Regions from separate parts of the Paenibacillus sp. T2-29 genome, predicted to be linked through region 1. Evidence: riboswitches for the same ligand, from Rfam matches in the RefSeq annotation. Region 1 holds a riboswitch; the other holds the start of a gene.
The links. Region 1 has a riboswitch for thiamine pyrophosphate ahead of ACU1JV_RS15865 (thiamine phosphate synthase). Riboswitches for the same ligand answer to the same signal wherever they lie in the genome.
Positions count from the first base shown of each region.

Region 2: another riboswitch for thiamine pyrophosphate. It lies ahead of tenA (thiaminase II); the one in region 1 lies ahead of ACU1JV_RS15865 (thiamine phosphate synthase).

Region 1 covers NZ_JBREVE010000005.1:117,804-122,303, forward strand. The annotation lists gene ACU1JV_RS15855 (cupin domain-containing protein) at 341-880, shown strand; gene ACU1JV_RS15860 (ABC-F family ATP-binding cassette domain-containing protein) at 1,317-2,870, shown strand; TPP riboswitch at 2,956-3,064, shown strand; gene ACU1JV_RS15865 (thiamine phosphate synthase) at 3,381-3,974, shown strand; gene thiO (glycine oxidase ThiO) at 4,032-4,500, shown strand, end outside.
Region 2 covers NZ_JBREVE010000006.1:262,076-266,575, forward strand. The annotation lists gene thiE (thiamine phosphate synthase) at 1-56, opposite strand, end outside; gene thiD (bifunctional hydroxymethylpyrimidine kinase/phosphomethylpyrimidine kinase) at 53-883, opposite strand; gene thiM (hydroxyethylthiazole kinase) at 880-1,725, opposite strand; gene tenA (thiaminase II) at 1,751-2,440, opposite strand; TPP riboswitch at 2,575-2,676, opposite strand; gene ACU1JV_RS18440 (NAD-dependent malic enzyme) at 2,747-4,468, opposite strand.

The DNA of each region.
Region 1 (4,500 bases):
GGTTTCGTATTATTAGGTCAACTAAAAGGTTGGCCTGCAGTGACAGCCTAGTCTTTCGATTTTATGGTCACTGCTATTTTAAAGAGTGAGTCAAATAAATGGAATTTGATACTCGACTTATCGGGGGGAGTTCCAACGAAGCTGACACCACTCGCAAAGTATATGCGGTTATATGTAATTTTAAGTGCTAATATCTGTTGAAGTAAAAGACGAAACCGCTTGTGAATATTTTTGTCTTGGCATCATTTAGGCTCTTGCCTAATGTTGAAGGTTTTTTAGTCCTTTATATAGGCAACCGCATATGATAAGTAAACACTGAATCAAATAAAGGAGAATGAGTATGTACCCTAAATCATGCCATCACTTCCCATGGCATATTCCTATGTATAACAGCTGTAATTACAACTATCGGAGTTATAATCCTCAATACTACAATTGGTACAACAACGACAGTAATCTCAATGAAAAGATAATATTAAGAGATTATGGACAAAGTCCATTTGTAGTGAATATTGACCAGGCTGCAAATCAAAACAAAAATTATCGTACTGCTATATGGACAGGGAAACATTTTCAAGTGACTCTGATGAGTATTAATGTTGGCGATGATATCGGTTTAGAAGCTCATCCAACAACTGATCAATTCATACGTATTGAAGAAGGTCAGGCACTTGTTCAAATGGGGGATAGGAAAGACAAATTAGATTATCAAGTGATGGCCTATGATGACTATGCAATTATGATACCTGCTGGAAAATGGCACAATGTAATTAATACAGGAAATACGCCCCTTAAGATATACGTTATCTATGCACCGCCTGAGCATCCATTTGGTACAGTTCATGAAACAAAAGAAATTGCCATGTCTGCTGAAAGATAGCCAATTATAAATTAATTTTATTTCATCCCGGTCAAGAACCCAGACCGGGATGATTACATTTTCTCATTTTATTATTCCTCCGATACTCATGAGAACTGTCTACATAGAGTTCCTTTTTATTAATTGTTATTAGAACTTATCAATTATTTAGGCATTCATTGCTAGGGAATTGTAAGCTTCTGTATACTAGAAGCTTAGATTACCAAAGCAGCAAGTAACTCCTTACGTACATACCGAAGAGGAGCTTAAGTGCTACTACGATTAACTGTTTTTCTTTTTTTAGGCCAATCCATCTGAAAACCTTAAAATTCGCTGTTTTCAATATTCCGATAAGGGTGCCGGATGTGCTACAATAAAGCTTTGAAAGAAACGATAGCTATATGAAATAAGAACACTCGGCAATGCCGATGAGACAATAAGGAGCCAAAAACAGCTTATGAGTTTATTGACTGTAGAAAATGTATCCCACAACTTTGGGGACCGTGCGTTATTTAAAAATGTTTCCTTTCGATTACTTGCGGGGGAACGTGTAGGATTGGTAGGAGCAAACGGTGTTGGTAAATCGACACTCATGAACATTCTGACTGGAAAATTGCTTAAAGATGAAGGCAAAGTGGAATGGACTCCACGTGTACGTTATGGCTATCTGGATCAGCACACCAAGCTAACGCCAGGTAAAACAGTACGTGATGTATTAAAAGACGCGTTTCTTCCTTTGTTGGAACTGGAAAAGGAAATGATGCAGATTACGGATAAAATGGGAGAGGCTTCTCCCGAAGAGTTGGAAGTACTGCTGGAACAGATGGGAGAAATTCAAGAGCAACTGGATATGGGGGATTTTTACCTCATTGATGTGAAGGTTGAAGAAATGGCGAATGGATTAGGTCTCTCTGCCATCGGACTGGATCGGGATGTAGCAGCCCTTAGTGGTGGGCAACGGACAAAGGTGCTGCTTGCGAAGTTGCTGTTGGAAAAGCCAAATGTATTGCTGCTGGATGAGCCTACCAACTATTTGGATGTGGAGCATATTGAGTGGCTTACGCGATATTTGAAGGATTATCCTTATGCTTTTATCCTAATTTCACATGATACTGAATTTATGAACCAAGTCGTTAATGTAATCTACCATCTTGAATTTGCTAAGATGACCCGTTATTCAGCTAACTATGAAAAGTTTCTTGAGATGGCGGATCTGAACAAAGCCCAGCATATTGATGCATATGAGAAGCAGCAGGAATATATTAAGAAACAGGAAGATTTTATTCAGCGCAATAAAGCGCGCGCATCTACATCAGGTCGTGCAAAAAGCCGTGAAAAGCAGCTTGATCGGATCGAACGTATTGATAAGCCAGAAGAAGCCGCAAAGCCAACCTTTCAGTTCAAAGAAGCCCGTGCAAGCGGGAAAACAGTTTTTGAGGGTATTGACTTTGAAATTGGCTATACTCATGCCCTTTTGCCTAAAATGTCCATGACGATCGAACGTGGTGAAAAGATCGCAATTGTTGGCTGCAATGGTGTTGGTAAGTCTACGTTACTCAAAACCATTCTGGGGAAAATACCTCCGATCAGCGGAAAAACCTATCAAGGAGATTTTTTGCAGCCCGCTTATTTTGAGCAGGAAGTAAAGGCAGAGAAAATTACACCGATTGACGATGTATGGAATGAATTTCCACATTTGAATCAGCATGAAGTACGAGCGCATTTGGCGCGTTGTGGTTTGAAGAATGAGCATATCACCCGGCCTTTGTCTGCGCTTAGTGGTGGAGAACAGGCTAAAGTCCGCCTTTGTAAACTGTTAATGCGTGAGAGCAACTGGGTACTGTTTGATGAGCCTACCAACCACTTGGATGTCAAAGCAAAGGATGAACTCAAACGCGCTTTGAAGGAATACAAAGGGACCGTATTGCTTGTATCCCACGAACCGGACTTTTACGAGGATTGGGTAACCAAAACGTGGAATGTAGAAGAGTGGTCTAGTAAAGTTAACTAAAATCCAGTTCTGACAGATTTCACACAAGTTGGGGTTTGCAGAATTAGGAAAATATGCTAAGCTATCTTTAGCTGATACAATAAAATAGTCACACTAGGGGAGCCGCCCATGCGGCTGAGACGAAATAAATGGATTTCGGACCCTTTGTACCTGATCTGGGTTATGCCAGCGTAGGGAAGTGAGTACTGTACAAACAAGGTAGTAGCTCTTTACTTTTGTTTGCGCAGGGAACGATATACGTTTACGGATATAATAGTCCGTTTGATTTTGAACGTTTGTCAAGCCACTTCCTTTGGGAAGTGGCTTTTTGCGTTTCGTTCATCCTCATTTGTTCGAGCTTCCGTAGACGGATTTACATATGATCTCCTTTCATTATTGCTGGTACATGTGGCTGGCTCCGTATGATATTACCCAATAGGGAGCTGCAACAATATAGTTCAGCTTATACGATTATTTTATATTTTTTAGTCCAAGTGAGGTGAAAATGAGATCGAATTACACGTAATTACGATGGAAAGTGTCTCCTGTGTGGATGTACCCAAAGTGGCTGCCGCTATTTGTCCTTATATTCATTATGTACACGCGCGTTCGAAACAGAAGGGTGCCTCTGCTTTGCTTTCTTTGACTCGTAGCATGATCAAGCAGGAAGTTCCTTTGCGGCAAATTGTAGTAAATGACCGCGTGGACGTAGCTTTACTTACCTCGGCAGGAGCTGTCCAGCTTCCAGCTAATGGGTTATCTGTGGTGGATGCGAAAAGTCTACTTTCAGAGGGTACACGCTGTGGAGTGTCTGTACATTCCTTGGAGGAGGTGCAGACCGCCGAGCAGGCTGGAGCAGACTATGTACTATTTGGTCATGTATATGAGACCCATTGTAAAGCCGGTCTTGTACCGCGGGGTATAGCACAGCTTGAACGCATTTGCAGATTGTCGGACATTCCGGTGATAGCGCTGGGAGGCATACAACCCCATCATGTTCCAGAGCTTTATCATGCTGGAGCAAGCGGAATTGCGGTGATGTCTGGTATATGGGAAGCAAAGTCACCCGTTGCAGCAGCGATGGAATATAGGCGAATGGTAGATCTTGTAGTTCACAACCTGTAGCAAGAAAACGAGATGAAGGGAAAGCAGAATGCTTACTGGAGAGGAGACGCGGAACATATGTTAAAGACACATACAGAGAAAAAAGCGATAGGACAAGCTGAATGCTTGGTCATAGGCGGAGGTGTGATCGGCAGTTCCATTGCTTATCATGTGGCTAAGGAGGGACGCATTACGATCATGCTGGAACGATGGATCCCTGGTGAGGGAGCATCAGGAGCAGCGGTGGGAATGCTGGCAGCGGAAAGTGAAGAGTTTGCAGACCTTGAGCTGGCACGATTTGCCCGTACAAGTCGAGATGCATTCCCTGACCTTGTCTGTGATTTGGAACGTTTATCGGGTATTTCAGTGGACTTTCGTACAGGAGGATTTGTGACCCCATTTCGTTCGGAAGCAGAGGGCCAAAAACGCTGGAATGCTGCGAATATGCGAGAGGATGATCGTCCCATTTGGTGGGATGCCAAGGAGTTGGCCCGACGGATTCCGGGCTTGGCAGATCAAGTAATTGGGGCTATCTACCGATCAAAGG
Region 2 (4,500 bases), on a different contig from region 1:
ACCAGATACATCTGTAAATGCCGGCGCATGATCTCAGGTAATATTCGGCCGCTCATTGGAGTATCTCCTGACGACGGCGGTAGGCCCAATGATTGGTTGGACCGTGTCCCTGGCCCAGATACAACGTATCCTCAATCGCCGCCTGAATGAAGGCTCTTCCATTCAAAATAGCTTCCGGTACAGACACACCTTTCCCTAATTCAGCGGTAATCGCTGCTGAGAACGTACATCCTGTTCCGTGTGTGTGGACAGTTCGCACCCGCTTGCCGCCCAGCTCGGTGAAGGCTGTTCCGTCAAAGAGCAGGTCAACAACTTGACCGCTGTTTTCGCTCTCCTCATCATGGCCACCTTTGATCACAACGAACTTGGGTCCTAGGCTGCTAATATGTCTCGCAGCTTCGCGGCGATCCTTCATCGTACGAATGCTTATCCCGGTTAAGGCTTCCGCTTCCGGGATATTTGGTGTGACGACCAAGGCCAAGGGGAGCAGGTCGTCGTTCAACGCCTGCACCGCTTCCGGTTGCAACAGCTTTGCGCCCCCTTTGGCAATCATTACAGGATCGACGACAACCTTTTCCCAGCCGAACTTTCGAATTTGCTCGGCCACAAGGCGGATGATGCCCGCGTCAAACAGCATGCCAGTCTTCAGGGCATCGACTCCAAGATCTGATCCTACAGCTTCGATTTGCTGCGCTGTTGCTTCCTGTGGCAACGGATATACACCGTGAACTCCCAAGGTATTTTGTACCGTAATGGCTGTAATAGCCGACATGCCGTATACGCCAAGCTCCTGAAAGGTTTTGAGATCGGCTTGAATTCCAGCTCCGCCGCCGCTGTCTGAACCGGCAATCGTCAGCGCTCTCGGTACATGCACGTCTCTCATCGCGCACCACCTGTTGTACTTGTTCCAGCTTCACGGATCGTGACATGCCCCTCCAGGGAACCAGTATGTAGTTTGGCAAGCTCGTCGAGAAAGGCTATCTGGAAGCTGCCTGGCCCCAGTTTTGCGGTATGTGCTGCGGCTCGGGAAGCTGCTGCACCGTAAAATGCCAAACCTGCTGTACCTGCGAGCAGCAGGTTGGGTTCAATTGCTGCAAACGCACCCAACACAGAGGTCAGCAGGCAGCCTGTTCCGGTTACCTTCGTAAGCAGCGCGTCTCCGCCACTAATCAATCGTACTTCGACCCCATCGGTGATGACGTCCTCTTTTCCAGTGATGACAACCATGGTATGGAGCGTTTGTGCAGCCCGAACTGCCAGATCGACATTACTGCTGTCAGCACTGTTGCCTGCATCTACCCCTTTAATCTCTCGGACTTCTCCGATTAGATGGGCGACTTCGGCTGCATTGCCTCGCACTAGTGAGATTTTTACTTCTTTTAGGATCCGCAGTGCTGACTCGGTTCTAAAGCTCGTCGCTCCCGCACCAACCGGATCCAGCAGAACTGGAACACCATGAGCATTCGCTGATTGTCCAGCAATGATCATGGCATCTACCAGCTCGCGGTTCAGCGTACCGATATTTAACACGACGGCGCCCGCTATTTTTGCCATATCTGCTACTTCCTCGGGTGCATAAGCCATCACCGGGGAAGCGCCCAGCGCATACAGGCCGTTGGCTGTAAAGTTGGTGACCACCACATTGGTTATATTATGAACGAGGGGGTTGCTATTTTGTACCTTTGTCAGGAGATCCGAATAACTTTGTTCCCATATACTCATCATGTTTATCCTCCCTCATCTCTACTGATTATTCCAAGACCGTAGCGCGCATCTGGACGGGCCATTGTTCCTGCTTATAAGCCATATCCCAGAACATATATTCCAGCTGGCAGCTTAGCATAAAATGCTCAATCATCCGCTCTTGCTCAGCAGCCGTGGCGACATTCGCCCAAGCATCCACACGCTCGCGATATTTGGATGTTACATCTTCAATCTGGTTTCCATAGAAACAAATCCACTCATAGAATGGATGAGACTCGTCCGGTCTTACCTCATCCATTAGCCTGCGTCCAATCTCAAGATATGTCCATGGACATGGCAGCAGCACGGCCATGATTTCTCCAAGACTACCTTCATGTGCGACTGTCAGCATATGGCGGATATAATGATGAGCGGACGGAGCGAGTGGATATCCCTGCATCTCTTCATAGGTGACACCTGCGATAGCACAAAAGTTTTGATGCGGATGAACCTCGCTGTTGAGAATAAAAGAGATCTGTTCGTTAAATACAGCCATATCCTCCCGGCTTGTGCTTTTGGAGATCGCGATGCCGTAAATCCGCATGTAGGCGTTCAAATATTCAAAGTCTTGTTTTACATAGTGAATCAGCTGCTCCTTTGTTAAATTTCCTTCAGCAATACCTCTCACAAAGGGATGCTCATAAATGGCTTGAAAAATGCCATCCGCCTGCCGACGAAGTTCTTGCGAAAAACTCATTTCCCCACCTCCAATAAAAATGGAGAACAAGAAGTCCCGTAAGATACAATTCTCGGAACAACGCCAAAAAGCCGCCCCGAAAACTGGAGCGGCTTCAACATAGGTTCAATGCGCAGAAAACGCTTGAAACCTTATATACGAAGGCTCCACTTTCCTACGCTAGTACGAACTAGATCAGGTTCAAAGGGTCCAAGTTCATTCTTGTCTCAGCCATAATGGCTCCCCTAGTGGACTTTCCTATTCTTTTGACTAATACTGTACATTCGTTCCTAGGTTATGTCAAACTGCTTTGATTCCAGTCAAGGATTAATGAGGGTGCTGGATTACACTTTCCACGGCTTTGACCCTTACATATTCCGGTTTCCACATCGCATCCCGAATGGCTTGTTCAATATCTGAAATGTGTGCCTGAGCTACCTGATCCTGAATTGCAGCCTTCGCTACCGCAACCGCAACCGCGAACGAAACATCACGTAATTTTTGGATATGGGGCAGCAGTGCACCGCCAAGTTCATTCGAATCTACGGCGTTGGCAACGGAATCAGCTGCTGCGGTAAACATGGAAGGGGTGATTCTTTTGGCCTTGACCACAATTGCGCCCAGACCTAGCCCCGGGAAGACAAAGGCATTATTCGCCTGTCCAATTTCAAACTTCGTACCGTTATAGGTGACGGGCTCAAAGGGACTTCCGGTAGCAATCAATGCTTTGCCATCAGTCCATCGTATCAAATCTTCGGGTACCGCTTCAGCAAGGTTGGTAGGATTAGACATGGGCATAATGATCGGTCGTTCCACATGCTTTGCCATTTCCTTGATAATCTCTTCAGAAAAGGCACCCGCTACACCGGAAGTTCCAATCAAGATTGTGGGTTTTACCTGACGGATGACCTCCAGCAACGGTATTTTATCATCTTCCGATCGGGCCCATGAGCTGATTTCTTCCTTTTTACGCACATATGGTTTCTGATAATCCAGTACATCTTCCATATCGTCTGTTAACAGTCCGCGATAATCAAAGGCCCAAAATGCCTTGAATGAATCTTCTTCAGGAAGCCCGTCCTCGATCATTGCACCCCGTATTTGGTCGGCGTTACCGATTCCTGCTGCCCCTGGACCAAAGACAAGTATTTTTTGTTCACGTAGCGGAGTTTTAGTGACACCTACCGCCGAAACAATCGCAGCTAATGTCACTGCTCCTGTGCCCTGGATATCATCATTGAAGGTGAGAATGTTTTGACCGTACTTCCCTATAATGTGTCGTGCGTTCACGCTACCCACATCCTCCCAATGCAAAAGCGCCTTCGGGAATTGTGTTAACGTTTTGCTGATAAAGGTATCAATAAATTGATTATAGGCTTCCCCGCGAACTCGTTTATGGCGGTTTCCGATGTACAGGGGATCATTCAGCAGCTTCTCGTTATTCGTGCCGACATCCAGTACAATGGGCAGCACCCGCCCGGGGTGAATGCCTGCCGCAGCTGTATATACAGCGAGTTTGCCAATAGCAATGTTAATTCCCCCGACACCCCAGTCACCAATCCCCAAAATACTTTCCGAATCCGTCACGACGATCAGGTCAACATCCTCACTACTCAAACCGGTATTATAAAACGCCTGTCCAATACCGTTCGGATTATCTATCGATAAATATACGCCCCCAGGGCGGTTGTATTCATGGCTGTATTCTTGAATGGCGGTTCCTACAGTCGGTGTGTAGACTACGGGCAGCATTTCACTCAAATGGTCGGTTAGCAGTCGATAGTAGAGTACGATATTTCGATTGTGAAGGTCGTTAAGTGAGGCATTTTTACGCAGCATGGTGGGTTGTGCCAAGAATTGCTGATATGCCCGAACGCTCTGTTTCTCCAATGAAAGGACAGTGGGAGGAAGAATTCCTTCCAGGCCCAGTTCTTTGCGTTCTTCTTCTGTAAATGCCACTCCTTTGTTCAAAAGAGGGTTTGCTAGCACGTCCTTTCCTCGTAAGGGAGTAGATAATGACCCATCACGATTGACATGGAATGCTTCCATAAAAAGACCTTCTTTCCCTGTATTTTGATAAT